2 regions of the Shimwellia blattae DSM 4481 genome follow, and region 2 is predicted to be linked to the other one. Evidence: riboswitches for the same ligand, from Rfam matches in the RefSeq annotation. Region 2 holds a riboswitch; the other holds the start of a gene.
The links. Region 2 has a riboswitch for cobalamin ahead of btuB (TonB-dependent vitamin B12 receptor BtuB). Riboswitches for the same ligand answer to the same signal wherever they lie in the genome.

Region 1: it holds a riboswitch for cobalamin, as region 2 does, so the genes downstream of both, EBL_RS07110 (cobyrinic acid a,c-diamide synthase CobB) here and btuB (TonB-dependent vitamin B12 receptor BtuB) in region 2, are expected to answer to the same signal.

What each region holds. Positions count from the first base shown of each region.
Region 1 is NC_017910.1:1,537,573-1,553,110, forward strand. It holds gene EBL_RS07070 (APC family permease) at 157-1,518, shown strand; gene sbcB (exodeoxyribonuclease I) at 1,580-3,007, opposite strand; gene dacD (serine-type D-Ala-D-Ala carboxypeptidase DacD) at 3,235-4,401, shown strand; gene sbmC (DNA gyrase inhibitor SbmC) at 4,539-5,006, shown strand; gene EBL_RS07090 (FUSC family protein) at 5,127-6,185, shown strand; gene EBL_RS07095 (DUF496 family protein) at 6,365-6,703, shown strand; gene EBL_RS07100 (helix-turn-helix domain-containing protein) at 6,936-7,397, shown strand; gene EBL_RS07105 (GHMP family kinase ATP-binding protein) at 7,476-8,342, opposite strand; cobalamin riboswitch at 8,450-8,609, shown strand; gene EBL_RS07110 (cobyrinic acid a,c-diamide synthase CobB) at 8,711-10,093, shown strand; gene cbiB (adenosylcobinamide-phosphate synthase CbiB) at 10,090-11,052, shown strand; gene EBL_RS07120 (cobalt-precorrin-8 methylmutase) at 11,065-11,694, shown strand; gene cbiD (cobalt-precorrin-5B (C(1))-methyltransferase CbiD) at 11,694-12,836, shown strand; gene EBL_RS07130 (cobalt-precorrin-7 (C(5))-methyltransferase) at 12,830-13,432, shown strand; gene EBL_RS07135 (decarboxylating cobalt-precorrin-6B (C(15))-methyltransferase) at 13,422-14,003, shown strand; gene EBL_RS07140 (cobalt-precorrin-4 methyltransferase) at 13,987-14,760, shown strand; gene EBL_RS07145 (cobalt-precorrin 5A hydrolase) at 14,741-15,538, shown strand, end outside.
Region 2 is NC_017910.1:3,949,271-3,964,808, forward strand. It holds gene ilvM (acetolactate synthase 2 small subunit) at 1-12, opposite strand, end outside; gene ilvG (acetolactate synthase 2 catalytic subunit) at 9-1,655, opposite strand; gene ilvL (ilv operon leader peptide) at 1,795-1,893, opposite strand; gene EBL_RS18480 (YifB family Mg chelatase-like AAA ATPase) at 2,221-3,741, shown strand; gene EBL_RS18485 (MaoP family protein) at 3,769-4,107, opposite strand; gene hdfR (HTH-type transcriptional regulator HdfR) at 4,227-5,087, shown strand; tRNA gene EBL_RS18495 (tRNA-Trp) at 5,209-5,284, opposite strand; tRNA gene EBL_RS18500 (tRNA-Asp) at 5,294-5,370, opposite strand; rRNA gene rrf (5S ribosomal RNA) at 5,461-5,576, opposite strand; rRNA gene EBL_RS18510 (23S ribosomal RNA) at 5,788-8,690, opposite strand; tRNA gene EBL_RS18515 (tRNA-Ala) at 8,853-8,928, opposite strand; tRNA gene EBL_RS18520 (tRNA-Ile) at 9,035-9,111, opposite strand; rRNA gene EBL_RS18525 (16S ribosomal RNA) at 9,183-10,724, opposite strand; gene murI (glutamate racemase) at 11,132-11,983, opposite strand; gene btuB (TonB-dependent vitamin B12 receptor BtuB) at 11,928-13,799, opposite strand; cobalamin riboswitch at 13,865-14,048, opposite strand; gene trmA (tRNA (uridine(54)-C5)-methyltransferase TrmA) at 14,166-15,272, shown strand; gene EBL_RS18545 (OmpP1/FadL family transporter) at 15,356-15,538, opposite strand, start outside.

The sequences.
Region 1 (15,538 bases), 1.7 Mb from region 2:
CGGTGCATTACCCAAACTAATCAAATCAAAGAGGCCGGGCTCAGTACCGGATAGATATTTACTTTTAGAAATCGACAGCAGTGTCGCCGAGGAAACATGTAAAGATGGTGCAATTATTTGCTTTTGCGTCAGGTTCCTTCACTGGGGGAAATGTAAATGTCGCTTAACGTAAACGGTCAGCCAACTTCTCGCGTGGAATTACGTAAAACTCTTACGCTGATTCCGGTTGTAATGATGGGTCTTGCCTATATGCAGCCGATGACGCTGTTCGATACATTTGGCATTGTATCCGGGCTCACAGGTGGGCACGTTGCAACTGCCTATGCCTTCGCGCTTGTCGCTATCCTGTTTACCGCACTGAGTTACGGTAAGCTGGTGCGTCGCTTCCCGTCTGCGGGTTCAGCATATACTTATGCGCAAAAATCCATTCACCCGACTGTCGGTTTTATGGTGGGCTGGTCCTCCCTGCTTGATTATCTGTTTATGCCGATGATCAACATTCTGCTGGCCAAAATCTATTTTGAAGCGCTGGTGCCTTCCGTTCCGTCATGGATTTTCGTGGTGGCGCTGGTGGGCTTTATGACGGTGTCTAACCTGCGCAGCATCAAGACCGTGGCAAACTTCAACACGGTTATCGTTGTGCTGCAGATGGCTATCGTGGCAGTGATTGTCGGTCTTATCGTCTGGGGTCTGACCCACGGCGAAGGCACCGGCACCCTGGTGAGCGCGAAACCGTTCTGGAGTGAAGATGCCCACGTAGTGCCGATGATTACCGGTGCGACTATCCTGTGCTTCTCGTTCCTTGGTTTTGACGGTATCAGCTCCCTGTCTGAAGAAACCAAAGACGCAGAGCGCGTGATCCCGCGGGCAATCTTCCTGACGGCGTTAATTGGCGGGTTGGTCTTTATTGCGGCCTCTTATTTCCTGCAGCTGTACTTCCCGGATATCTCGCGCTTTAAAGATCCGGATGCCTCTCAGCCGGAAATTATGCTCTACGTTGCCGGTAAAGCCTTCCAGTTCGGGGTGCTGATTTTCTCCAGCATTACGGTTCTGGCCTCAGGTATGGCGGCACACGCCGGGGTTTCCCGCCTGATGTATGTGATGGGCCGCGATGGCGTCTTCCCGACCCGTTTCTTCGGTTATATCCATCCGAAGTGGCGTACTCCGGCATGGAACGTGCTGCTGGTTGGCGCGATTGCTCTGCTGGCGATTAACTTTGATCTGGTTACCGCAACCGCACTGATTAACTTCGGCGCGCTGGTGGCGTTCACCTTCGTGAACCTGTCTGTGATTTCACAGTTCTGGATCCGCGAAAAACGCAACAAAACCATCAAAGATCACATCCAGTACCTGGTGCTGCCCCTGTGTGGTGCCATGACGGTGGGTGCCCTGTGGATCAACCTGGAAGAAAGCTCCATGATCCTGGGCCTGATCTGGGGTGCGGTGGGGATCATCTACCTGGCGTGCGTGACCAAAAGTTTCCGCAACCCGGTTCCTCAGTACGAAGATGTGGCCTAAGCGCCACGGATAAGAACGTTACATGGAAATGGCACCCGGATGGGTGCCATTTTTTTTGCGCTTACCCCACCAGCTGCTGCACATACTGATACAGCGCCTTTAACAGGGCGATTTTCTCCCCGTCGCCTTCGTACTGGGTGTAGAGCATCTCCAGCTCGCGGGCGTATGCCTCCAGCGCCCCGGGGCTGAAGACCTCCCGGCGGTGCTCCAGCCAGCGCTGCTGCTCGGCCTCGCTGAGGGTGCCGGGAAAGTTACGCGCCCGGTAGTTAAACAGCAGTTTTTCAATCCGCTTATCGGCAAAGGTGATATCCAGAGCGGGCAGGTTCTGCGGCTCAGTCTCAAGGATAATCTTCATGGCGGTTTTGTCCGCATCGCCGAAAAAGCCGTTATACAGCTGGCTGTCCACATTATCCGGCACCGCAAAGGGCTCTGCCCGGGCATAAAGGGCGACGATTTTTTCTCGCAGCTGAGGATTCGCGCGCAGCAGGGCCAGGTTATCCATGCAGTGCTGGCGGTCTATTCCCAGCCGCTGGGCATCCTGGGGGCGCAGGGCGTTATCTTTTGCCAGCACCGGGCACTTATTCAGGTGCACCAGTTTCACCGGAACGGGCAGGGCATCCCCCAGCTCGCTTTTTGGGGTGTAGAGGCGCTCGCGCAGCGCGTCTGCATCCAGATCAAACAGCGGGGAGATATCCGCCGCCAGATCCACCACAATCACCGCGTTGCGGTTATCCGGGTGCCAGGCCAGGGGGGCAATCAGGCTGGTGTTACCGCGCCAGGCACCGAACATTCCGGAAACATGAACCAGGGGCTGCATCTGCACAATGTCGATAAGCGTGGCCAGCTTCTGCTTACCCCGGTAGTTCAGCAGGTAGTCAAACAGGCGTGGCTGGCTGGCTTTGATTTTGCGGGCCATGGCAATTGTGGCGTAGACATCCGCCATCGCGTCGTGGGCGTTGGCGTGTTCAATACCGTTGGCGGCAGTCAGGTGCTCCAGGCGGAAGCTGGGCAGCCCGTCGTCATTTTCCGGCCAGTTGATCCCCTCCGGGCGCAGTGCGTAACAGGCGCGCATCACATCCAGCAGATCCCAGCGCGAATTGCCGTTTTGCCAGCTCCAGGCGTAGGGATCGTAAAAATTCCGGTAAAAGATATTGCGGGTCACTTCGTCATCAAAACGGACATTGTTGTAGCCCACCACGCAGGTGCCGGGCACGGTAAAAATATCGTGAATGCGACGGGCAAAATGCGCTTCATTTTCCCCCTGCGCCAGCGCCTGCTGCGGGGTAATGCCGGTCACCATTACCGCGCCGGGCTGGGGCAGGTAATCGTCGGCCGGGCGGCAGAAAAAGACCTCCGGCTCGCCGATAATATTGAAATCCATATCAGTACGCAGTGCGCCGAACTGGGCGGGCCGGTCCAGAGAGGGGCTGGTGCCGAAGGTCTCGTAATCATGGAAGAGGAAAGTGGGCGGGTTGTCCTGATGCTTCACGGTCTGTTTCCTGGCTGGCGAAATAAACCCTAAGTATCTCCGGTTTGCCCGGCACATACCAGTATTGCGCCCGGGGGCCGGGCGGTTTTTCGGGATTTATCCGGAAAGCGAGCCATCGGGTAGCAGAAAACGACGAATGTCACATTTTTTTGCAATTTCTCAGTGAAACTATATAAAAACTCCCGTACAACATGCGGCAGATATCGGCCCGCTGTGAGGATAATTCGTTGAAGTTTCGTGCTCTTTTGACTGTTTCACTATTTGTAACTCTGATTCATAACGCGGCGGCAGATGTCGCCCTCGACCACGCTCCCCAGCCGCCGGATATTCAGGCCGCCTCCTGGGTGTTAATGGATTACACCACAGGCCAGGTGCTCACGGCCCATAACGAACATGAAAAACGCAACCCCGCCAGCCTGACCAAGCTGATGACCGGCTATGTGGTTGATCGCGCCATCGACAGTAAAAAGATCTCACCGGACGATATTGTCACCGTCGGGCCGGATGCATGGGCAAAAGGCAACCCGGTATTTGACGGCTCCTCGCTGATGTTTCTTAAAGCCGGGGATAAGGTCTCGGTCCATGATCTGAGCCGCGGGCTGATTGTGGACTCAGGAAACGATGCCTGTGTCGCCCTGGCGGACTATGTGGCCGGGGGCCAGCGCGAGTTTGTCGGGATGATGAACCACTATGTGAATAAGCTCGGCATGCGTGATACCCACTTCGAAACGGTACACGGCCTGGATGCGCCCGGGCAGCACAGTACCGCATGGGATCTGGCGCTGCTGAGCCGGGCGATTATTCACGGTGAGCCGGATTTCTACCATATGTACAGTGAAAAAAGCCTCACCTGGAACGGGATCACCCAGCAAAACCGCAACGGCCTGCTGTGGGATGACACCCTCAATGTCGACGGCCTGAAGACCGGCCACACGGCCAGCGCCGGGTTTAATATTATCGCCTCCGGCGTGTATGGTAACCGCCGCCTGATTGTGGTGGTGATGGGCGGCGAAAGCCCCAAAGGCCGCGAAGAGCAGGCCCGCAAGCTGCTGAACTGGGGGCGTCAGAACTTTGACACGGTCCAGATCCTGACAAAAGGCCAGCGCTTCGGAACAGAAAAAGTCTGGTACGGGGATAACGAAACCGTGGATGTGGGCGCCGATCAGGATTTCTGGATGGTACTGCCCAAAAGCGAACTGGCCCGGGTTAAGGCCCGTTATATCCTTGATAAGCCCGATCTGGAAGCGCCGATGGCTCTCCACCAGCGTATTGGCGAGATTGAACTGCACGACCGGGACAAGGTTATCGCCCGCTGGCCGCTGGTTACCCTCGGCAAAGTGGAGCAGGGGGGCATGTTCTCCCGCCTGAGCGACTTCCTGCATAAGACACTGTAACAGCCGCTGTAACGCACCGGGGGAGCTATGCTCCCTCTTTCTTTTTTATGGCGTCCTGCGCCCCATCCTTCATACTTAATGACAGGCCAGTGGAGTGGCCGGTACAGCCTGAATGCGTAACGCGTGGAGGTGACAGGATGAAATATCAGATTGAGCATTATCCCGGCAGTAGCGTGGTCGGGTTTCACAAAGTGGGCCCCTGGGAGCTCACGGTCCAGGAGGGGTTTGAGCAACTGGCGGCCTGGGTGAAACGCCAGGATATTCACAGCGGTCAGTGGATGGCTATCTACTATGATGATCCGCAAGTGATCCCGCCAGAGAAACTGCGTTGTGACACGGTCATTACGGTGGCGCGCAGTTTTCAGCTGCCGGAGCCGGACAGCGGCGTGATAAAAACAACCGTTGCCGCCGGGGAGTATGCGGTGGCCCGGGCCCGGGTAGACGACGAAAATTTCGCGAAACCCTGGATGCAGTTTTTTGCCAGCCTGCAGGATGAGCAGACCTGGCAGCCCACAGGAAAACCCTGTTTTGAGCACTACCTGAATGAGGGCTCAGAATGCGGTGTCTGGGAGTTCGATATGTACGTGCCCGTTGAGCGTCAGTAATCATGCGCCAGTGCGCCTTGCCGGATAAGCCGGGCGCACGAAGGAGAAATTTTTCCCTTCCGGGGCTGCCTCCCGGGTCCGAAAACTCATACAATACCCCCTTTTTAAGGGAGAGCCGTAGTGCGCCCCGACAAACCATTAACCCCCTTTGAACTCCGGGTTTACGGCCATTACAAAGTTGTCCACGGCTGCCGGATTGCGCTGGCCTTCGTGCTGACATTTTTACTGGTCCGGCTGCTGGATGTGCCGGAAGGCACCTGGCCGCTGATCACCCTGGTGGTGGTGATGGGGCCCATCTCATTCTGGGGAAACGTGGTCCCCCGCGCCTTACAGCGGATCGGCGGGACTATCACCGGGGCGGCCATCGGCCTGGTGGCCCTGAAGCTGGAGCTCTGGTCACTGCCGCTGATGCTGCTCTGGTGTGCGCTGGGAATATTTCTGTGTGGCTACCTGGCACAGGGGAAACGCCCCTACCAGGCACTGCTGATAGGCATTACCTTGTCGGTGGTGGTGGGGGCCCCCCCGGGGGATATGGAAACGGCCCTGTGGCGCAGTGGCGATGTGATTTTTGGCTCGCTGCTGGCAATGCTGTTTACCAGTATCTGGCCCCAGCGGGCGTTTATTCTCTGGCGCATTAAAATGGCGGCGTTTATCAGTGATTTTGATCGCCTGCACCATGCGGGGTTCTCGCCGAATCTGCTGGAGCGCCCGCACCTTGAAACGCCCCTGCGTACCATGCTGGGAAATATGGAGAAGCTGCGCACGCTGGTGGTGCCAGCCAGTAAAGAGACCCGGATCCCGAAAAGTATTCTCGACGGTATCCAGACGGTGGCCCGCAATATGGTCTGCACTCTGGAGCTGCAAATTAATGCCTGGTGGGCCTCCCGGGAGAGCCATTTTCTGATGATCAATGCGGTCACGCTGCGTGAAACCCAGCGCATGACCCACCGGATGCTGGCGGCCATTGAACTGGCGCTGCATGACGGTAACCTGAACGCGATACAGCACGCCAGCGTGCGCCAGGCCGAAATTGTTGATGAGCTGCGGCGCCTGATGAAGGAAACCAGTGCCGGTAAAATGCATGAAGCGCCGGTATATGGCTACGTGTGGCTGAGCCTGGAGCTGGCGCAACAGCTGGAGCTGTTATCCCAGCTGGTCAGCCGCGCATTGCGCAAATAATCTGCGCCTGTCACAGTAAAAACGCGAGGTTGTTTCGATTCAGCAGCGTTTAAGGTTATGATGGGGTCAGTGAAACGATTGTCACCAGCCACCGCGACCGGTGCGCTTTTGCCCTATAGTTACTGGTCAGACTGTGGTTGTCTTAACGAATCCGAGTATCACATAGCAGGGGTGTAAAAATGGAAAATACTAAGCCTTCTTTTCAGGATGTTCTGGAGTTTGTCCGTTTGTTCCGTCGCAAGAACAAACTGCAGCGTGAAATCCAGGACGTAGAGAAAAAGATCCGTGACAACCAGAAACGTGTACTGCTGCTGGATAACCTCAGTGACTACATCAAGCCTGGTATGACTGTTGAAGCTATTCAGGGCATCATCGCCAGCATGAAGAGCGACTATGAAGATCGCGTTGATGATTACATCATCAAAAATGCTGAGCTGTCGAAAGAGCGTCGCGATATCTCTAAAAAACTGAAAGTGATGGGCGAGATGAAAAATCAGGATCCGGAAGCCAAAGCCTGATAGCCCGCCACTGATTCTCCCGGCCGCATCCTGGTATGCGGCTTTTTTGTGCCTGCGCCTCAGCCAGGCCGGAGATAATGCGGGGTACTTGCATATTCTCTACCTACCTACTCACATCTGTATATTTTCTGTGTGTTTCGTTTATTGCGATTTTCGTTTATTTCGACTAGCCTGTGTGATAAAGCCTCTTGGGGCTGAAAGCTGAAACTACACCTTAAACCTGGATACTAAAATGACAAACTCAATTCTTGATAGCCTGAGCCTTCCGGCTCAAGAGGAGATTGAGGCCGCTGTACGTGGGCAAAGGGAGCTTGCTGCTTATCTCTCCACTAAAACGGAAACACAAAAAATTTCGATTCAGGATGCAGACAACAACACTCACCAGATTGAGCTCCCAACATCTTCATTGACTTTGCTTATGTCTATTCTCGGAGAGTTGGCCGCTGGAAATGCGGTTCAGGTTGTTCCTGTGCATGCTGAATTAACAACCCAGGAAGCTGCCAATATTCTGAATGTTTCTCGCCCTCACATGGTGAAACTTCTGGAGGACGGAAAGCTGCCTTTTCACAAAACAGGTCGCCATCGCCGCGTACTTTTCGCCGATTTGATGAAATATAAAGATCAGCGGGATAATGAAAGTAGCAGAGCCATGCAGGAGTTAGCAGACCATAGCCAGGAACCTGGATTTTACTAATGACTCATTCACCTTATCCCGTAGTCTTAGATGCCTGCGTTCTCTATCCATCCCCTGTCAGCCCCACAGCCATACCCCTCAGCCCACGCCGCCGGAAATCATCCGCAGTAAATGCTGGCGCGGATAATACCGCCCTGCCTCCCGGGTGCGCAGGGTGGCGATAATCTTCTCCACATCGTGCCGGTGGCGATCGAGCAGTAACCCCACCACGCTACCGCTGTGGGCCACCGCTAAACCGTACATATCAAATTCCTCAACCAGCGCCCGTAACTGATTAAACCCCGGCTTGGGTAAAAGGGCCTGGCTTGCGATGGCGCTGCACATGGCCGCTTCACCGGCCAGCCGGGGATCGTTATGCAGGCAGGCGCGATACAGCAACTGCCAGGCCCGCTCCAGCTGGGGGGCACCGTCCAGCAATAGGGCACGGCGATCCCGCCGGTGGTAATCCGCCGTGGTCAGTTGCTGGTCGCTTTCCAGCACCAGAACATCCAGCACCGGGGTCCCGGGGCAGGGAATCCGCTGCTGGCCCTGCAAATGGTCAAACAGGGTCAGCGAGCGGAACAGGGTACTGTCTGTGGGCTCCAGGGCCACGCACCAGCGGGCAATTTGCTGCTCGCAGGCGGGGTAGTCCAGTAGCCGGGCAGTGGCCAGGGCCGTGGCGGCCAGATCCGCCGTCGAGCTTGCCATACCGCGCGCCACAGGGAGCGTAGAGTGCCAGCGGATAGACAACTCGCTGGCGTAACTGGCCGGGTAGCCCAGCCACTGCACCACCTGGCTGACCATGGCGCGCATCAGCGGGCGTTCAGCCGCGTGGGGCGCCCCCCGGCATACGGTCACCTCGCTGAACCAGTCCACCGGGCAGGAGACCAGTTTTTCAGATCCCAGAATCCACCCCTGGATTAACTCCCCACAGGAGCCGGGGCAGCGGGCTTGCGCGCTTTGCATGGGTATTCCTCAGATATTCAGTCGCCCGCATTTTTACCGGCAAAGAATGACGGGTAACTTGTTATAGCTCAACAAATCTTTACACAAGGTTTATAAACTAGGGGCCGGAAAATAATATATGACCGGATACCGGGAAAGGGGTGTGACTCCCCTGCAGCCCCCGCTGCTGTAATGCTGACGAGTCCGCATAGCCACTGATGATAACATCGGGAAGGGCGGATAAGAACGACGCAGAGCCAGAAGACCGATCCGTTCATACCCGATCAACACCTTCGGTGGGGAGGTTGTGGACAGCGCAAAACGCAGCCGTGAGGCTGGGGTTTCGCACATGCCCGCATTGCCATGCCCCCCGCAACACAGGAACGGCAATGGCCTCAACCCACAAGCACGCATTCGTCCTCGCCGGCACCAGCAGCGGGTGTGGTAAAACCACCCTGACACTGGGCCTGTTATGCGCCCTTGCCGGGCGGGGGCTTAAGGTCCAGCCGTGCAAAGTGGGGCCGGACTACCTCGATACCGGCTGGCACCAGGCCGTCAGCGGGGTCAGCTCCTGCAATCTGGACAGCTTCATGCTGCCGGAGCCCGCCCTTAACGGGCTGTTCAGCCACCACCTGCGCCAGGCGGATATCTCCGTTATCGAAGGCGTCATGGGCCTGTATGACGGCTACGGTAGCGACCCTCACTACTGCAGCAGCGCGGCCCTTGCCAGGCAGCTTGGTTGCCCGGTAATCCTGGTGGTGGATGGCAAAGCGGTGTCCACCTCCATTGCCGCCACGGTACTGGGATTTCAGCAGTTCGATCCGGCGCTGAATATTGCCGGGGTTATCGTCAACCGGGTAAACAGCGACGGTCACTACCAGCTACTGAAGCACGCCATTGAACATTACTGCCGGGTGCCGGTGTTGGGTCGGGTGCCGGTAATGGACGATGTGGCGCTGCCTTCCCGCCACCTCGGGCTGGTGGGGGCCGGTGAGCAGACCATCTGCCTGGAGACCTGGCGCAAATTTGGCCAGCTGCTGACGCAAACTCTCGATATTGATCGCCTGCTGGCGCTCAGCACCCTTGATCAGCTCCCCCCGGGGGCGTTGCCCGCTTTCCCGCACCCGCAACTGGCCGAAGGGCTGACCCTCGCTCTGGCCCGGGACGAGGCCTTCAGTTTTTACTACCCGGACTGCCTCGATTTACTGGCCCGGGCCGGGGTCCGGCTGGTGCCGTTCAGCCCGCTGCATGATAACCAGCTCCCGGCCTGCGATATGGTGTGGTTTGGCGGCGGTTACCCGGAGCTGCATGCCCGGGCACTGAGTGCCAACCAGCGCATGCGCCAGTCTGTGCAGGCGGCCCACCAGCGGCGCATCCCCATATACGGCGAGTGCGGCGGGCTGATGTACCTCGGCCAGCAACTGATCACCAGCGAAGGGGAGCCCTTTGCCATGGCCGGTGTGCTGGAAGGCGTAAGCCAGATGGGGGCGCGCCTTACCCGGTTCGGCTATTGCGAGGCCACCGCCCGCCACGACACGCTGCTGGCGAAAGCCGGTGAGAGCCTGCGCGGCCATGAATTCCACTATTCCGATTTTACTACCCCGTTATCCCCGCAGTTTGACTGCCTGAAAACCCGGGACGGCGCCGTACAGCGGCGCTGGCAGGGGGGCTGGCAAAGTGGTGCTACCCTTGGCAGTTATCTGCATCTGCATTTTGCCCGACGACCGGCCATGCTGACCGGCTGGCTACGGGCCGCAAGGAGTCATCTGTGACACTTATTTCTCTGGTTGTCAGCTGGGTTATCGCCTGGCTGCTGGATCTGATTATTGGCGACCCTCAGCGCTGGCCCCACCCGGTGCGCTGGATAGGCAGCATGATTACCCACATGCAACGCCAGATTCGCGAACACTGCCACACCCCGGAATCCCTGCGCTGGGGGGGCGGGCTGCTCTGGGTATTCGTGGTGGGGATCACCTGGCTTGCCGCCGCAACCCTGCTGCGGGTTGCCAGCCATATCCACCCCTGGCTGGGCTGGGTGGTGGAAGTGTGGATGATTTTCACCACCCTTGCCGGGCGCTGCTTAAGTGACGTGGCCCGGGAGGTCGGGCAGGCCCTGCGCCACGGCTCGCTGGCCCAAAGCCGCGAGAAGCTCTCCTGGATTGTCGGGCGCGACACCTCAGAGCTGGAGGCACCACAAATCACCCGGGCGGTTGTGGAGACCGTGGCGGAAAACACCGTAGACGGGGTGATTGCGCCGCTGTTCTTTTTACTGCTGGGCGGTGCGCCGCTGGCGATGGCCTATAAAGCGGTCAATACCCTTGATTCGATGGTCGGTTATAAAAATGCCCGCTTCCGGGATATCGGCATGGTCTCGGCGCGCATGGATGATGTGGCGAACCTGATCCCGGCGCGCCTGAGCTGGCTGCTGCTGAGTATTGCCGCCGGGCTGAGCGGGCTGAACGCCCGCCGGGCGCTGGCTACCGGCTGGCGGGATCGCTACCAGCACAGTAGCCCCAACTGCGGCTGGCCAGAGGCCACCGTTGCCGGGGCCCTTGGGGTCCGGCTTGGCGGGCCAAATAGCTACTTTGGTCAGCGGGTAGAAAAACCGTGGATCGGCGACGATCTGCGGGAGATCAGCATCGATGATATCCCGCGCACCATTCGTTTAATGATGCTTTCCAGCCTGCTGGCACTGCTGCTGTTTGCGGCGATCCGCCTGCTGGTGGGCTAACCGGAACTGACAATGAAATATATCCAATCCCCCCAGACTATAGAGAACGAAAGTTTTCATATTATCGGCGACATTATTGCCCGGGAGCGCCCGGACTACCGTTTTGCCAGCCCGCTCCATGAGGCGGTGATCAAACGGGTTATCCACACCACGGCGGATTTCGACTGGCTGGATATTTTATGGTTTTCTGACCACGGGCTGCCCCGTCTGCAGGCGGCGCTGCGCAGCGGCTGCACCCTGTATACGGATACCACCATGGCCCTGTCGGGGATCAACAAACAGCGCCTTGCCGACTGGGGCAGTGAATGCCGCTGTTTTATCCGCGATCCGCGGGTGGTGGCGGCAGCCAGAAATCAGGGTATCACCCGCTCCATGGCGGCGGTGGATCTGGCACTGACAATGCCCGGCAAAAAAGTGTTTGTCTTTGGTAACGCCCCTACGGCGCTGTTTCGCCTGCTGGAACAACAGGGGGAGGCCGAAGGCGTTATCGGTGTGCCGGTGGGCTTTGTGGGGGCGGCAGAATCCAAACAGGCGCTGATAGACAGCAACCACACCGGGGTGGCAGCCCGGGGGCGCAAAGGCGGCAGCAACGTGGCGGCCGCCATTGTCAATGCGCTTCTCTATTTCAGCGGAGAAGCGTAATGGAGAGCACCACCGGGCAGGAGACGGTCTGGCATAACGGCAAAGCGCTGCGCCGGGGGTATACCACCGGCTCCTGCGCCACGGCGGCGGCGAAAGTGGCGGCGCTGATGGTGCTGCGCCAGCACCTGATCCACCAGGTCTCCATCACCACCCCGTCCGGCGTGGTGCTGAATCTTAACGTTGAGCAGCCCCACATTGAAGGCCAGCAGGCGGTTGCGGCTATCCGCAAAGACGGCGGCGATGATATCGACGCCACCCACGGCATGCTGATCTTCGCCCGGGTGCGGCTTAACCACAGCGGCACCATCAGCCTGCAAGGCGGCGACGGGATAGGAAAAGTGACCCGCAACGGGGTGGGGCTGGCCATTGGCGAGCCCGCTATTAACCGCACCCCGCGCCAGACCATAGAAGCCGCCGTGCGTGAGGCCATCGGCCCGGCGCGCGGGGCTGAGGTGGAAATCTTCGCCCCTGAAGGGGAAGCGCGGGCGCAAAAAACCTACAACGCCCGGCTGGGGATCCTGGGGGGCATTTCGATTATCGGCACCACCGGCATTGTCACGCCCATGTCCGAAGAGAGCTGGAAACGCTCCCTGGCCCTGGAGCTGGAGGTCAAACACGCCGCCGGTCTTAACCGGGTGATCCTCGCCCCGGGCAACCATGCGGAGCGTTTCGTGCGTGACCAGCTGCACCTTGACGGGGAGAGCGTCGTCACCATGAGCAACTTTGTGGGATACATGATTCAGGAGGCGGTGCGCCTTGGCTTCAGCCAGATTGTGCTGCTCGGCCACCCGGGGAAACTAATCAAAATTGCTGCCGGGATCTTCCACACCCACAGCCATATTGCGGACGGGCGCATGGAAACGCTGGTGGCCCACCTGGCGCTGATGGGGGCGCCTCACCCGGTGCTGGTGGCGGTGAGCGAATGCGACACCACCGAAGCGGCCATGGAGGTCATCAGCGCCGCCGGGCTACAGGCTATCTGGCCACTGCTGGCGCGGCGTATCTGCCAGCGGGTCGAAGAGATGCTGCGCTACACCCGTAACCCGCCGCGCTGCGACGCGGTCATGTTCGCGTTTGACAACCAGGTGCTGGGCAGCAACCGCCCGCTGGCGGATATTTTCGCCGGGTGGCCCACATGCTGACGGTCGTCGGTATCGGGCCGGGCCAGCACGAGCTTCTCACGCTGGCCGGGCAGGCCGCCATCGCCCGGGCGGAGATCCTGGTCGGCGGCAAGCGCCACCTGGCCCTTTACGGGCGCGCCGGGGTGCTGTGCCGCCCGCTGGATGCGGATCTCGACGGGCTGATGCACTGGCTGGCGGACAACCGGCAGCGCGAGGTGGTGATCCTCGCCTCCGGCGATCCGCTGCTGTACGGCATCGGCAACCGGCTGGTGGCCCATTTCGGGCTCGCCGGGGTGACGGTTATCCCCGGGATCAGCGCCGTTCAGTATTTATGCGCCCGGGCGGGGATCCCGCTGAATGATATCTACATCACCAGTAGCCACGGCCGGGTTGCGGATTTCGACCAGATCCTCGCCTATCCCCGGGTGGCAATGGTGACCGACAACCACACCGGCCCCTGGCAGATAGCCCGGGCCATTATGCAGCGCAACCTGACGCGCACCCTGATTATTGGCGAGTCGCTCTCCTTACCCGGGGAGCGCATCCACCGGCTGAAGCCGCACCAGGTCGCACAACATTACGCAATGAACGTGGTGGTAATACTGAATGAAGGATGAGCTGTTTTTACGCGGCCAGCAGGTGCCGATGACCAAAGAAGCGGTGCGGGCCCTGGCCCTGTCGCGCCTGGAGCTGCACAACGCCACCACCCTGATAGACGTGGGGGCGGGCACCGGGAGTATCTCCCTGGAGGCGGCGCTACAGTACCCGCGCTTACGGGTCACCGCCATTGAGCGCAAACCGGAAGCCCTGGCCCTGATGGCGGAAAACTGCCGCCATTTTGGCTGTGAGGACAATATCCGGCTGCTCCAGGGCGAGGCACCACTGCCGCTGGCGCAGCGGGCAGACGCCATCTTCATTGGCGGCAGCGGCGGCCAGCTGGCGGCGCTGACGGACTGGGCCCTGGCCCACCTTAACCCCGGCGGGCGGCTGGTAATGACGTTTATCCTGCTGGAGAACCTCCACCAGGCGCTGGCGCACCTCAGCGCCCGCCCGGTGGCGAATCTTGACTGCCAGCAAATACAGCAATCGGCACTGACCCGGCTGGGCCAGGGCCACTATTTCAAACCCAATAACCCGGTGTATCTGATGTCCTGCACCCTGGAGGCGGCTTATGACGCACGCTATTGATCGTCACTGTGTCTGGTTTGTGGGGGCCGGTCCCGGCGACTGCGAGCTTATCACCGTAAAAGGGCTGCGCCTGCTGCAACAGGCCGACGTGGTGATTTACGCCGGATCGCTGATTAACCCGCAACTGCTGGACTACTGTCCGGCACAGGCCCGCTGCCACGACAGCGCCGGGCTGCACCTGCAGCAGATTATCGATCTGATGCGCGAAGGCATTGCGGCGGGCAAGCTGGTGGTGCGCCTGCAAACCGGCGATCTCTCCCTGTACGGGTCGATTCGCGAACAGGGGGAGGCCCTCAGCCAGTTGCAGATCCCCTGGCAGGTGGTGCCCGGGGTGAGCGCATTCCAGGGGGCCGCCGCCCAGCTGGGGCTGGAGTACACCGTACCGGAAGTCTCCCAGAGCCTGATTATCACCCGCATGGAAGGGCGCACCCCTATGCCTGCGCGGGAGTCCCTGGCGGGCTTTGCCGCGCACCGCACCTCAATGGCGATTTACCTGTCAGTGCAGCGGATCAACAAAGTTGCCGAACAGCTGATCGCCGGGGGCTACCGGCCAGAAACCCCGGTAGCCGTGGTCTACAAGGCCACCTGGCCGGAAAGCCAGACCCTGCGCGGCACCCTTGCGGATATCAGCGAGCAGGTGCGGGCGGCGGATATCCGTAAAACGGCCCTTATCCTGGTGGGGGACTTCCTGGGTGATGAATACCACAACTCAAAACTGTACGACGCCGCATTCAGCCATGAATACCGCAAAGCCTGAGCCCCTGGCCCTGTTTTGCCTGACCCCGGGCGGGGTGGCACTGGCCCGGCGCCTGCAGCCCCACCTGGCGCTGGCCTGTTTTACCAGCCCGGCCCTGGTGGCCCCCGGGTTTCACCCCTTTGAGGGGGGGCTTATGGCCCACGTGCGCCGGGCATTTACACAGTATCCGGCGCTGATCATCATCGGCGCTACCGGGGTGGCGGTGCGCGCCATCGCCCCGGTAGTGCAGGATAAGTTTCGCGATCCGGCAGTGGTGGTTATTGATGAGCAGGGGCAGCACGTGATCAGCCTGCTCTCCGGCCATATGGGCGGGGCCAATGCGCTGACCCGGCAACTGGCCGGGCTGCTGGGGGCGGACCCGGTGATCACCACCGCCACAGACGTTAACCAGCTGGCGGCGCTGGATCTGCTGGCCCGCCAGCTGAACGCGCGCAGTGACCATTTCCGCCACCATGTGAAAACCATTAACCAGGGGCTGGTCAGCGGGCAGCGCATCGGCCTGTGGTGGGATAACGCCACCCTGGGGCAGCCGCCGGAGCTGGATCTGCGCGGGTTTATCCCGGTTGCGGATATCCGCAACCCGGGGGCGCTGGATAACCTGGTGTGCATTACCCTGGCGGACACCTTGCCTGCCTGCGGGATCCCGCTGGTGAAGCTGGTCCCCCGGCGGGTGGTGGCGGGCATGGGCTGCCGACGCCACAGCGATCCGGGCACCGTGGAGAGGCTGCTGCGCCAGCAACTGGCGGCCAACCACCTGGATCCTCTGGCCCTGGGGGCC
Region 2 (15,538 bases):
ATGATGCATCATGATAATTTCTCCAGCATTTGTGAGTTACTGGCACCCGGGGGCACCAGCGGCCAGACGTTCTCAAGCTCATCGATTGAGACATGCAGCAGGTAAGGGCCTTCGCTATTCAGCATCTGGTCTATTGCCGCTTCTACCTGGTCTTTACGGGTTATATGCTGGCCGGGGATCCCGAAGGATTGCGCCAGCATCAGAAAATCGGGGTTATCAGTCAGGGTGGTTTCGCTGTAGCGCTCTTCAAAGAACAACTGCTGCCACTGGCGCACCATGCCCAGGCGCTGGTTATCCAGCAGCACGATTTTGACCGGTAACTGTTTGCGCTTAATAGTGCCCAGTTCCTGAACATTCATCATAAATGAACCATCACCGGAGACGCAGATAACCGTATCGTCCGGGCGCGCCACCTGAGCGCCAACCGCCGCAGGCAGGCCAAAGCCCATGGTGCCTAACCCACTGGAGGTGATGAAATTTTCCGGGCGGCTGAAGGTCATATGCTGCGCCGACCACATCTGGTGCTGGCCGACATCGGTCGTGACAACCGCGTTGTGTGGTTTGCGCTCGGATAACTGCCTGAGCAACAGCGGGGCAAAGATGGACTGGCCCGGATGGTCATAACGCCAGGCGTGCTGCTCACGTAATGCCGCCACCTCCTCCAGCCAGGGAGCAACAGACAGCGGCTGAGCCAGCGCCGGGAATAACTGATTCAGATCGCCACACAGGCTCACGTGGGCATGGCGCAGTTTGCTCATTTCCGCCGGGTCGATATCCATATGAATAACACGGGCGTGGGGAGCAAATGTCTCCAGCTTGCCGGTGACGCGATCATCAAAGCGCGCGCCAGCGGCGATTAACAGATCGCACGACTGCACCGCCAGGTTCGCGGCTTTGGTGCCGTGCATACCAATCATTCCCAGATACCCCGGGTGCTGATGATCGGCCGCTCCCAGCCCTTTCAGGGTAGACACCACCGGGATCCGCGTCCGGGTGATGAAATCGCGCAACGCAGGCACCGCATTCGCCATACCCACGCCACCGCCTACGTACAACACCGGTTTTTGGGCGGTATTCAGCATCTGGCGGGCTTCGGCGATGGCCAGGTCAGGAAAGCTCAGCACCGCGTCCACCGCAGACAATACCGGCTCCAGCGCGCCACAGGCTAACTGGATATTTTTCGGGATATCAACCAGTACCGGGCCCGGCCGTCCAGAACGCGCAATGGTGAAGGCCTCGGCAATAATGGCCGGCAGCTCTTCCAGAGACTGGACCATAAAACTGTGCTTCGTGCAGGCCAGGGACAACCCCAGTACGTCCACCTCCTGGAAGGCATCCGTCCCGATCAGCGGAGCAGCAACCTGGCCGGTGATCGCCACCACCGGAACAGAGTCCAGCAGGGCATCCGCCAGGCCCGTTATCAGGTTAGTGGCCCCCGGCCCTGACGTGGCAATGCAGACGCCGGTTTTACCCGTGGCCCGGGCATAGCCGATAGCCGCCATGGCCGCACCCTGTTCGTGTCGGCACAGCAGGTGCTCCACACCACCGTCATACAGGGCATCGTAGACCGGCATAATTGCGCCACCAGGATAACCAAATACGGTTTCAACTCCCTGCGCCCGCAAAGCATGTACCACCCACTGTGCCCCGTTCATAGTTAGTTCCCCGCCTTAGTTTGCGGAAAACAGAATTTTGTGCTGCAACTTGTCATATCTGCTCCTCGCCAGTTTTATCGAAACATAAAAAAACCCCCGGACCTTTCGGTGCGGGGGTTTCGTTGATTCAGCTTGATTTCTAAGCCTTTTCTCCTCGAAGTGCAGCCCCGCACGGTGGGATAATAATCACCACCACGCTAATCACGACCAGGCTAATCACTAGTAGGAGGGCTGTCATTTTCTGTATGTTCTTACGTCTTGTTCGAAGGAATGCCTAAAGAGTTATCACAGAGTTAACAAACAACACAAGATTTATTTATGCATTTTTTCGCCGCTAAACAAATCAGCTTCGTTAACCATATTGTTTTTTAAGGAATTATTTTTACATGAAAGATATTCATTAACCGGCACAAAAAATATTCAGCAAAAAATACGTGATATGCCGCAAACATCTGCAATAAATCTGCTAAATCGCGCTTATTTATCGCGATCCACATTCTGAGATTCACCATCACTGTTCGTCTTTATTTTCCGCCCTGGTTACTGTTCCGGTAACGGAGGAACCATGACACTTGCAAGAATTCATACCCGGGCAGCGCTGGGGATCGCGGCACCTTATGTCACCGTAGAGGCACATATCAGCGCCGGGTTGCCCGCGCTCACCATTGTCGGCTTACCCGAAACCACAGTGAAAGAGTCCCGGGATCGGGTGCGCAGTGCCATCATTAACAGTGGTTATACCTTCCCGGCACGTAAAATTACTATCAACCTCGCACCGGCTGATTTACCCAAAGAGGGCAGCCGCTATGATCTCCCCATTGCTATTGCACTTCTGGCAGCGTCAGAGCAGCTTTCTGCCACTGCACTGAACCAGTATGAGTTCATTGGTGAACTGGCGCTCACAGGCGCAATGCGGGGGGTTTGCGGGGCCATATCCAGTGCCATCCAGGCAAGCCACGCTGGCAGAGAAATGATTGTCCCTCAGGATAACGAAGCTGAAGTGGGGCTGATTGACGGGCCTGGCTGTTATGTTGCCGGAACGCTGCTGGAAGTCTGCGCCATTCTTGAAGGCAAACAGCCTCCACTGCGGCCCCGGGCACCGGATCCCACCCCGGCGGAACAGGCTGAAGATTTGCGCGACATTATTGGCCAGGAGCAGGGAAAACGGGCGCTGGAGATAACCGCTGCGGGCGGCCACAATCTGCTGTTCATCGGCCCACCTGGCACGGGGAAAACCATGCTGGCGACACGCCTTATCGGGCTGCTTCCCCCGCTAACCCTGAGCGAAGCGCTGGAGAGCGCCGCCATAAAGAGCCTGGCGGATAACCGGGAGCTGGCCGCCACCTGGCGCCAGCGGCCCTTTCGCGCCCCTCACCACAGTGCATCATTGAATGCGATGGTGGGTGGCGGGCGTATACCGCTACCGGGGGAGATTTCGCTGGCCCATAACGGCGTGCTGTTTCTTGATGAATTACCGCAATTTGAACGCCGGGCGCTGGATGCCCTGCGCGAACCCATTGAAACCGGTGAAATTCATTTATCGCGCACCCGGGCAAAAATACATTATCCAGCCCGTTTTCAGCTGATAGCCGCCATGAATCCCAGCCCCGGGGGCCATTATCAGGGTGAGCTGAACCGCTCTACCCCCGGGCAAATCCTGCGCTATCTCAGCCGGTTATCCGGGCCCTTTCTCGACCGGTTTGATATTACCCTGGAAGTCCCGCTGCTCGCCCCGGGGATGCTCAGCCAGGGGCATACCGCAGGGGAAACCAGCGCGACCGTAAGAGAGCGGGTTATTCAGGCCCGGGCGTTGCAGCTTGCCCGGCAGCACAAACTTAATGCACAGCTCAGCAGCCAGGAGGTAAATGCCCTATGCCCGCTGGAAAAACCAGACGCCCGCTGGCTTGAAGAGGCAATAACGCAGCTGGGGTTATCCATCAGAGCCTGGCAGCGAATACTGAAGGTGGCCCGGACGATTGCCGATCTCGCCGGTGCTGAGCAGTTGGAGAAAAAACACCTTCAGGAGGCGCTCAGCTACCGGGCTATGGACAGGCTGTTAATCCATCTGCAAAAACAACTGGCATAAAAAAAGGGGCTTGCGCCCCTGGTTGTATCAGTCGTCACTTTCTGTGTAGTCTTCCGCGCCTTCCATCTGCGGCTTACCACCAGACAGGGTGTGGAAACGCTTCGGGCGTTTTACACGCGAAGTGTATTTAGACCAGATACGCTCTGCTTCAGTAGCCGGTTCACGTTCACCGCGACACATGGCCACAAACAGCGTTTCTTCATCCGTAGCGGGTTCACGTTTGCCGAGATCCAGATCATTAAAGGCATGGCCGCAACGCTCAAGCATCTGCGCTTCTTTAATGGTGAAATCCCCATGGCGAGAGAACCCGCGCGGGTAATTTTTATTGTCGAAAAATCGATTAGTCGTCGTAAAGCTTTCCGCCATCCTACACGCTCCTAATTCTCTTGGCCGGGCTATTTATGGCGCGGAGTATTAGATAGGCTTGACAGAGTGTAAAACAAAAGATTTAAATCATATCGAATGATTTTTTTTAGGGGTGGGCTGTGGATACCGAATTACTGAAAACCTTTCTCGAAGTCAGCCGCACAAGGCACTTCGGCAGAGCGGCAGAAGCGCTCTATTTGACACAGTCCGCCGTCAGTTTCCGTATTCGCCAGCTTGAGAATCAGCTGGGAGTGAACCTGTTTACCCGCCACCGGAACAACATCAGATTAACCCCGGCCGGGGAGCGTTTACTTCCCTATGCCGAAAACCTGATGAATACCTGGCTGGCCGCCAAAAAAGAGGTGGCCCAGACCGCGAGGCATAATGAGTTTTCCATCGGAGCCAGCCCGGCACTGTGGGAGTCCCTGCTAACCGGCTGGCTCAAACAACTCTATAAAGATAACTCAGGTATGCAGTTTGAGGCACGCATTGCCCAGCGCCAGTCGCTGGTAAAGCAACTGCATGAGCGCCAGCTGGATCTGCTGATCACCACCGAATCCCCGAAAATGGACGAGCTCGCCAGCCAGTTGCTGGGCCATTTTGATCTTGCGCTGTACTGCGTCTCTCCGGCCCGGCCCCGGGCGGATCTGAATTACTTACGCCTGGAGTGGGGGCCGGACTTTCAGCAGCACGAAACGGCGCTGCTGGCCAGCGATGAGCTGCCAGAGCTGACCACCAGTTCCGCGCAACTGGTGGTGAATATGCTGTCAGACATGAACGGTTTTGCCTGGCTGCCTGGCGTCTGGGCAGGTCGCCAGCGTGATCTGGTACAGATAACCGATGGTCAGAGCATCAGCAGGCCGCTCTACGCTATCTGGCTGCTGAACAGCGATAAGCAATCTCAGATAAAAAACCTGCTCAAGTCCCTTCCCCTGGACGAGCAGGTATCAGAAATGCCTGTACCGGCCCCTGCCGGGTAAAGCGGGCAGGTTAATACAGATAACCGTACGGTGATATAAAATAGCGGGAATGGCGCAGGTAGCGCTGTTTTGCTGAATTGCGGGCAAAAAAAATCCCTAGCCGAAGCTAAGGATGATTTTTTGGCAGGGGCGGAGGGACTCGAACCCCCAACACCCGGTTTTGGAGACCGGTGCTCTACCAATTGAACTACGCCCCTAAATAAGGGTGGCGGAACGGACGGGACTCGAACCCGCGACCCCCTGCGTGACAGGCAGGTATTCTAACCAACTGAACTACCGCTCCACCGAATTTTTCTACTGCTCCGGGTATTATGTCCCGGTTTACTGCTTAACTACTCAGATACCCGTTATCACAACGTTTATCCTGATTGGAGCCTGGCAGTTCCCTACTCTCGCATGGGGAGACCCCACACTACCATCGGCGCTACGGCGTTTCACTTCTGAGTTCGGCATGGGGTCAGGTGGGACCACCGCGCTACGGCCGCCAGGCATATTCTTTGTGCTCATGTCCGTCTTTTTCTTTTGCACCACACCCGCGTTGGCTGCGCTCGCTCGCAACAGTCACTTACTTCAGTAAGCTCCTGTCGTCTCGTTCTCTTGCCGCCTTGCTGTGGCTCAAAATCGAAAAGACTTACATCATCTATCCGGTAACAAGCTGAATATCGTCTCGTCTCTCACACCAAAACATCTTTGGCGTTGTAAGGTTAAGCCTCACGGTTCATTAGTACCGGTTAGCTCAATGCATCGCTGCACTTACACACCCGGCCTATCAACGTCGTCGTCTTCAACGTTCCTTCAGGAGACTTTAAGTCTCAGGGAGAACTCATCTCGGGGCAAGTTTCGTGCTTAGATGCTTTCAGCACTTATCTCTTCCGCATGTAGCTACCGGGCAATGCCATTGGCATGACAACCCGAACACCAGTGATGCGTCCACTCCGGTCCTCTCGTACTAGGAGCAGCCCCCCTCAGTTCTCCAGCGCCCACGGCAGATAGGGACCGAACTGTCTCACGACGTTCTAAACCCAGCTCGCGTACCACTTTAAATGGCGAACAGCCATACCCTTGGGACCTACTTCAGCCCCAGGATGTGATGAGCCGACATCGAGGTGCCAAACACCGCCGTCGATATGAACTCTTGGGCGGTATCAGCCTGTTATCCCCGGAGTACCTTTTATCCGTTGAGCGATGGCCCTTCCATTCAGAACCACCGGATCACTAAGACCTGCTTTCGCACCTGCTCGAGCCGTCACTCTCGCAGTCAAGCTAGCTTATGCCTTTGCACTAACCTCCTGATGTCCGACCAGGATTAGCTAACCTTCGTGCTCCTCCGTTACTCTTTGGGAGGAGACCGCCCCAGTCAAACTACCCACCAGACACTGTCCGCAACCCGGATTACGGGTCTACGTTAGAACATCAAACATTAAAGGGTGGTATTTCAAGGTTGGCTCCATGCAGACTGGCGTCCACACTTCAAAGCCTCCCACCTATCCTACACATCAAGGCTCAATGTTCAGTGTCAAGCTATAGTAAAGGTTCACGGGGTCTTTCCGTCTTGCCGCGGGTACACTGCATCTTCACAGCGAGTTCAATTTCACTGAGTCTCGGGTGGAGACAGCCTGGCCATCATTACGCCATTCGTGCAGGTCGGAACTTACCCGACAAGGAATTTCGCTACCTTAGGACCGTTATAGTTACGGCCGCCGTTTACCGGGGCTTCGATCAGGAGCTTCGCTTGCGCTGACCCCATCAATTAACCTTCCGGCACCGGGCAGGCGTCACACCGTATACGTCCACTTTCGTGTTTGCACAGTGCTGTGTTTTTAATAAACAGTTGCAGCCAGCTGGTATCTTCGACTGACTTCAGCTCCACCCGCAGGGGCTTCACCTACATGTCAGCGTGCCTTCTCCCGAAGTTACGGCACCATTTTGCCTAGTTCCTTCACCCGAGTTCTCTCAAGCGCCTTGGTATTCTCTACCTGACCACCTGTGTCGGTTTGGGGTACGATTTCATGTTACCTGATGCTTAGAGGCTTTTCCTGGAAGCAGGGCATTTGTTACTTCAGCACCGTAGTGCCTCGTCATCACGCCTCAGTGTTAAAGTGAACCGGATTTGCCTGGTCCACACACCTACACGCTTAAACCGGGACGACCGTCGCCCGGATAACATAGCCTTCTCCGTCCCCCCTTCGCAGTAACACCAAGTACAGGAATATTAACCTGTTTCCCATCGACTACGCCTTTCGGCCTCGCCTTAGGGGTCGACTCACCCTGCCCCGATTAACGTTGGACAGGAACCCTTGGTCTTCCGGCGTGCGGGTTTTTCACCCGCATTATCGTTACTTATGTCAGCATTCGCACTTCTGATACCTCCAGCAGCCCTCACAGACCACCTTCAACGGCTTACAGAACGCTCCCCTACCCAACAACACATAGTGTCGCTGCCGCAGCTTCGGTGCACAGTTTAGCCCCGTTACATCTTCCGCGCAGGCCGACTCGACCAGTGAGCTATTACGCTTTCTTTAAATGATGGCTGCTTCTAAGCCAACATCCTGGCTGTCTGGGCCTTCCCACATCGTTTCCCACTTAACTGTGACTTTGGGACCTTAGCTGGCGGTCTGGGTTGTTTCCCTCTTCACGACGGACGTTAGCACCCGCCGTGTGTCTCCCGTGATAACATTCTGTGGTATTCGTAGTTTGCATCGGGTTGGTAAGTCGGGATGACCCCCTAGCCGAAACAGTGCTCTACCCCCACAGATGAGTTCACGAGGCGCTACCTAAATAGCTTTCGGGGAGAACCAGCTATCTCCCGGTTTGATTGGCCTTTCACCCCCAGCCACAAGTCATCCGCTAATTTTTCAACATTAGTCGGTTCGGTCCTCCAGTTAGTGTTACCCAACCTTCAACCTGCCCATGGCTAGATCACCGGGTTTCGGGTCTATACCCTGCAACTTAACGCCCAGTTAAGACTCGGTTTCCCTGCGGCTCCCCTATTCGGTTAACCTTGCTACAGAATATAAGTCGCTGACCCATTATACAAAAGGTACGCAGTCACACCCCGAAGGATGCTCCCACTGCTTGTACGTACACGGTTTCAGGTTCTTTTTCACTCCCCTCGCCGGGGTTCTTTTCGCCTTTCCCTCACGGTACTGGTTCACTATCGGTCAGTCAGGAGTATTTAGCCTTGGAGGATGGTCCCCCCATCTTCAGACAGGATATCACGTGTCCCGCCCTACTCATCGAGTTCACAACATGTGCATTTTCGTGTACGGGGCTTTCACCCTGTATCGCGCGACTTTCCAGACGCTTCCACTAACACACACGCTGATTCAGACTCTGGGCTGCTCCCCGTTCGCTCGCCGCTACTGGGGGAATCTCGGTTGATTTCTTTTCCTCGGGGTACTTAGATGTTTCAGTTCCCCCGGTTCGCCTCGTTAGCCTATGTATTCAGCTAACGATAGTGTGTCGAAACACACTGGGTTTCCCCATTCGGACATCGCCGGGTCAAAGGTTCATATCACCTCGCCGGCGCTTTTCGCAGATTAGCACGTCCTTCATCGCCTCTGACTGCCAGGGCATCCACCGTGTACGCTTAGTCGCTTAACCTCACAACCCGAAGATGTCTTCAGGTGTGATAATTTGAGAGACTCATAAACGCTTGCGCGTTTATTGTTTCAATTTTCAGCTTGTTCCAGATTTTTAAAGAGCAAAACTTCGCAACACACTTATTCAGTATGTTCTGAAGTTTTTTTATTTCCGAGCAGATGATGGTGGAGCTATGCGGGATCGAACCGCAGACCTCCTGCGTGCAAAGCAGGCGCTCTCCCAGCTGAGCTATAGCCCCATCGTAGCAACAACCCCGTGAACCTAATTCATTCTGAGACAAGGCGTGGAACCGCGAAGCATACTAAAGTATGCGAGCTGTTTCACAACACAGTATCAGGATGAATTGGTAGGCCTGAGTGGACTCGAACCACCGACCTCACCCTTATCAGGGGTGCGCTCTAACCACCTGAGCTACAAGCCTGCCGGAGTATTACTGCTCGTTATTTTCTATCAGACAATCTGTGTGAGCACTAAAAGGTTGTATCTTTAAGGTAAGGAGGTGATCCAACCGCAGGTTCCCCTACGGTTACCTTGTTACGACTTCACCCCAGTCATGAATCACAAAGTGGTAAGCGCCCTCCCGAAGGTTAAGCTACCTACTTCTTTTGCAACCCACTCCCATGGTGTGACGGGCGGTGTGTACAAGGCCCGGGAACGTATTCACCGTGGCATTCTGATCCACGATTACTAGCGATTCCGACTTCATGGAGTCGAGTTGCAGACTCCAATCCGGACTACGACGCACTTTATGAGATCCGCTTGCTCTCGCGAGGTCGCTTCTCTTTGTATGCGCCATTGTAGCACGTGTGTAGCCCTGGTCGTAAGGGCCATGATGACTTGACGTCATCCCCACCTTCCTCCAGTTTATCACTGGCAGTCTCCCCTGAGTTCCCACCCGAAGTGCTGGCAACAGAGGATAGGGGTTGCGCTCGTTGCGGGACTTAACCCAACATTTCACAACACGAGCTGACGACAGCCATGCAGCACCTGTCTCATAGCTCCCGAAGGCACCAAGGCATCTCTGCCAAGTTCTATGGATGTCAAGACCAGGTAAGGTTCTTCGCGTTGCATCGAATTAAACCACATGCTCCACCGCTTGTGCGGGCCCCCGTCAATTCATTTGAGTTTTAACCTTGCGGCCGTACTCCCCAGGCGGTCAACTTAACGCGTTAGCTCCGGAAGCCACGGTTCAAGACCACAACTTCCAAGTTGACATCGTTTACGGCGTGGACTACCAGGGTATCTAATCCTGTTTGCTCCCCACGCTTTCGCACCTGAGCGTCAGTCTTCGTCCAGGGGGCCGCCTTCGCCACCGGTATTCCTCCAGATCTCTACGCATTTCACCGCTACACCTGGAATTCTACCCCCCTCTACGAGACTCAAGCTGACCAGTTTCAAATGCAGTTCCCAGGTTAAGCCCGGGGATTTCACATCTGACTTAATCAACCGCCTGCGTGCGCTTTACGCCCAGTAATTCCGATTAACGCTTGCACCCTCCGTATTACCGCGGCTGCTGGCACGGAGTTAGCCGGTGCTTCTTCTGCGGGTAACGTCAATGACTAAGGTTATTAACCTTAATCCCTTCCTCCCCGCTGAAAGTACTTTACAACCCGAAGGCCTTCTTCATACACGCGGCATGGCTGCATCAGGCTTGCGCCCATTGTGCAATATTCCCCACTGCTGCCTCCCGTAGGAGTCTGGACCGTGTCTCAGTTCCAGTGTGGCTGGTCATCCTCTCAGACCAGCTAGGGATCGTCGCCTAGGTGAGCCGTTACCCCACCTACTAGCTAATCCCATCTGGGCACATCCGATGGTATGAGGCCCGAAGGTCCCCCACTTTGGTCTTGCGACATTATGCGGTATTAGCTACCGTTTCCAGTAGTTATCCCCCTCCATCAGGCAGTTTCCCAGACATTACTCACCCGTCCGCCACTCGTCAGCAAATCAGCAAGCTGATTTCTGTTACCGTTCGACTTGCATGTGTTAAGCCTGCCGCCAGCGTTCAATCTGAGCCATGATCAAACTCTTCAATTCAAAGTTTGATGCTCAAAAGCTGACTTTCGATAAATCGAAAACTGTTCATTCGTAATGAATTAACTGCTTAGTCACTCTTTGAGACTTGATAATCATTTTTCGTCTTGCGACGTTAAGATATCAGTGCCTTAGAGTGCCCACACAGATTGTCTGATAAATTGTTAAAGAGCAGTGCGACGCGCTTGGCGCTCTGTCGCGAGGTCCCGTATAATACGTTTTCCTCTTTCAAAGTCAACTGTTTATTTTCACATTTCGTTACTCGTAAACCTTGTCAACTCTGCCTGACTGGCGGGCTGTGAAGCCGTTGTGCCGTGTCAGTGGGAGCGCATTATAGGGAGTTCCTGACGGCTGGCAACCCCTGTTTTTAAAATAATTTACCAACCGTCTTTTTTTTGCACAATTGCCGATTAAAGCGGCAGTTTTTCCAGCCCCGGGAAGCCATATCGCGCCAGAACGGGCAATAATTGCGCAGTCTGTGTTGTGTAATCCATACAGAACGCAATATTCGGCCCGCAAGATTTCACATCCGGTGCGTCATTTTCCAGCAGCCAGGCTGTCCGGCGCGCAATTGCCGCACCGGAATCCACCAGCCGGGTGCCTTCAGGCAGCACCTGCGCCAGCTCTTCACGTAAAAGCGGGAAATGGGTACACCCCAAAACAACCGTATCAGGCGGCTCCGGCATGCGCAGCCACGGGCGCAAAATTTTGCGCAGCTCCTCCAGATTCACCTGCTCGCCATGCAGCTTCGCTTCAGCAAGTTCCACCAGCTCTGCAGAGCCGAGCATCTCTATCTGGCACTCTGTCGCAAAACGCTCCACCAGCTCATGGGTGTAATGGCGCTTCACCGTACCGCGGGTAGCCAGCAGCCCGACAATGCCATTGGCGGTTAAACGGGCAGCCGGTTTAATGGCGGGAACAACCCCGACCACAGGGAAGTTAAATTTCTCACGTAATGCGGGAAGAGATACGGTACTGGCCGTATTACAGGCCACCACCGTCAGCGCCAGGGGGTAACGCTGCTGAACGGCATTTACTATCTCGACCACCCGCTCAACAATAAAGGCTTCTGTCTTCTCCCCGTAAGGGAATCCGACATTGTCAAAAGCATAGATATAACGCAGATCCGGCAGTAACTGCCGGATTTCATCATAGACAGACAGCCCACCCACGCCGGAATCAAAAACCAGCACCGTGGGCCGTGCATCAGAATGTGTAGCTGCCAGACAAGAAGTATTCCCGTCCTGCAGTTTGGTAGCCATAAACCGTCTCGTAGTCTTTATCGAACAGGTTGGCTACTTTACCACGAACTGTCAGATGAGGGGTGAGCGGATAGGAAGCCGATATGTCTACCGTACTGTAGCTGGGAAGAACCTGCTGCTGCGAATTGTACCGGGAGGTGTTGTTGTCATAACGCCGGCCGTAGTATTGCCACGCCACGTCCATATCGACATTAAACATGGTCCAGTCCAGTTGGTATTTTGCCTGGCGTTTTGAACGACGGGCGAGCACCTCATTATTCTCATCATTACGCGGATCAATATACTGCAAGGTCACGCGATGGCTGAATATGCCGGTATCAAAGCTCCCGGTCCACTCCACGCCTTTAATTGTTGCGGAGTTTATATTGTCGTACGCGCCAGCATAGGTCACCGGATCGGAATAATAGGTTATCAGGTTATCTATCTTGTAACGGTATGCAGAAAGCCGCCAGTCCAGCGGGCCGGTTAAGCCTTCAAGCCCTGCTTCCCACTGCCTGGACTCTTCCGGTTTCAGGTTCGGGTTGGAGGCGATATTAAAGCGGTTGGATCCAAACTGCTGGCCCAGAGACGGTGCCAGGAACCCGGTGCCGTAAGAGAGCGTTACCCGGTAGTTGTCCACAAACTGCCAGCCTGCTGATGCCTGCCAGGTTCCGTGCCAGCCGAACTGCTCGTCGTGATCTTCACGGCCGGAGGCCTCCAGCGTGACATCCCCCACCTGCTGCTGCCCGGTGAGATATAAACCGGTGTCGTTGCGTTTATAGGAGTCTGACTTGCGGGTATCCGATGAGGTCAGCCGCTGCTGTTGCCAGTCTACCCCGGCGCTGACCGAGCCGTGGCCGACAATCAGGTTATTGCCCCACTGCAGGTTACGCTGGCTCATATTGTCGAGGGTGGTCCCGTCTTTATAGCGCCCGTAAATACTGCTGTAGTTATAGTCCTTCACTTTCTGGTAGCTGGCGAGCAGCTGGGTTGAGTAAATACCTGACTGGTATTGCAGGCCCGTGTCCCACGCCTGATGATACAGTTGCTCTTCGTCGGCGCTGTAGGCGGCCGAATACGGTGGGCTGCCCAGGTCATAATCCACATTATTACTGTAGCTGTGCGCCCGGAAGAACCCGCTCAGGCTCTTGCTGAACTGGTGCTCAACATTGCCCCAGAAGGTTTTGTTGCGAAAGCCGTCCCGGTCCTGGTCGTGGCTCCAGCTGGAGCCGGGCTGCACATTAAAGCCTTTCGTGGTTTCGTAAGATCCGGCAACCGTCGCCACCGTGTCGCCAAAGCGCTGGCGCAGGGTGCCGTCGTAATGCTGATAGCCCCGGGACCCCATTCCGGCATCAATTTTCGATTCATCCGTCTCGCTGTGGGTGATGATATTGATAACCCCGCCCATAGCGCCGGAGCCATAAATAGCCGAGCGTGGCCCGCGGATATATTCCACGCGCTGCACCAGCGACAGCGGGATCTGGTTAAGGTCCGGGTTATTGGTGATCCCCGGGCGGGTCATCGGAATGCCGTCGACCAGGATTAATGTCTGGCGGGTTTCAGTACCACGAATAAACAGCGACGAGGACTGCCCCATTCCGCCGTACTGAGCAATATCCACCCCGGGTAAGCGGCGGATCACGTCATTCAGTGATTTGGCCTGCCAGCGATCGATTTCCTCGCGGGTAACCACATCAATCGGCGCCAGTACGGTATTTACCGGCTGGCGGAAGCGGCTGGCGGTAATCACAATATCACTTTCGCTGGTATCCTGCGCCCAGCCAGAAAATGCCGTTACAGACAGAGCTGTAATCAGCGGGAGATGTAATTTTTCCATTGTAAACTCAAAGCATCACGTAAAGGATGCCGCGGACATAAGTGATAGCACGCGATACTTATGTCAGGTGCGACGTGTCTCCGGCAGGTCTTCGGGCTCAGGGGTGATTACGGATGAGGACTTCCCGTTCAGTTAAACAGTGTCTGCAATAGCGTTCATCCACCTACCTTTACCGCTGCGCGTCAGCCCCAGATTTTCACTGGATTCCCTTTTCGCTCTTGTAAAGAGACCGGAAACGCGATGCTACAGGTTGTCACATATAGATGTCCAGACTTCCGTTTCTGGTAACATATCCACAGGAGGCTGGACATCACCATTCCAGGCCCTACAATCCCCGGCTATTGATTCATCACCCAGGACCCAAGCATGACGCCTGAACATCTGCCTACCGGGCAATACGACGCACAACTGGCCGAAAAGGTACAGCGCCTGCAAACCATGATGGCCCCCTTTTCTGCCCCGGCGCCGGAGGTCTTTCGCTCGCCAGTCAGCCACTACCGGATGCGCGCTGAGTTCCGTATCTGGCATGAGGGTGATGACCTGTACCACATTATGTTTGATCAGCAGACCAAACAGCGTATCCGGGTAGACCGCTTCCCGGCTGCCAGTGAGCTGATTAACCAATTGATGCCTGAAATGCTCAGCGGTATCCGCGCCAGCCAGGTATTACGCCATAAGCTGTTTCAGCTCGATTACCTGACGACAACCAGCGGCCAGGCAGTGGTCACTCTGATTTACCACCGCCCGCTGGACGACGAGTGGCGCGCCCAGGCGCTTGCGCTGCGCGACAATCTGCGCGCACGCGGGTTTAACCTGCAGTTTATTGGCCGGGCGACCAAAACCAAGATTGAGCTGGACTGTGATTACGTGGATGAGACTCTGCTGATCGCGGGCAAGCCAATGATTTATCGCCAGGTGGAAAACAGCTTCACCCAGCCTAACGCCCGGGTAAATATCCATATGCTGGAGTGGGCGCTGGATGTCACCCGGGGTTCACGCGGGGATCTGCTGGAGCTGTATTGCGGTAATGGCAACTTTTCGCTGGCGCTGGCGCGTAACTTCAGCCAGGTACTGGCTACAGAAATTGCGAAGCCTTCCGTGGCGGCGGCGCAGTTTAATATTGCGGCCAACCAGATTGATAACGTGCAGATCATCCGTATGTCTGCCGAAGAGTTCACCCAGGCGATGAACGGGGTGCGCACCTTTAATCGCCTGCAGGGTATTGATCTGAAAAGCTACCAGTGCGAAACGATTTTTGTCGATCCGCCGCGCAGTGGTCTGGACAGCGATACGCTGAGCATGGTCCAGGGGTATCCGCGTATTCTGTATATCTCCTGTAACCCGCAGACGCTTTGCGAAAACCTCGCCACCCTGAGCCAGACCCACAAGGTTGAGCGCCTGGCGCTGTTTGACCAGTTCCCCTACACCCACCATATGGAATGCGGCGTGCTCTTAACCCTTAAGAATCAATAAGCAGCACCAGAAACCACGCAGAAAATCCCCGTATGGTGCACATACGGGGATTTTCTTTTTGATGCGTACCCGGTTCTGCCAGGTCAGAACTGATAACTGTAGTTGATGCTGGCGAACCACAGATACGGATCGTCGTAGTGGCCTTTGTAGTGTTCCGGTGACTGGACGCGGGACGACTGCATATGCAGATACGACACGGCCACACCAATATTGCTCTGCGGCGTCAGCTGATACTGCGCGCCAGCGGCGAACCGCCATTCATCACC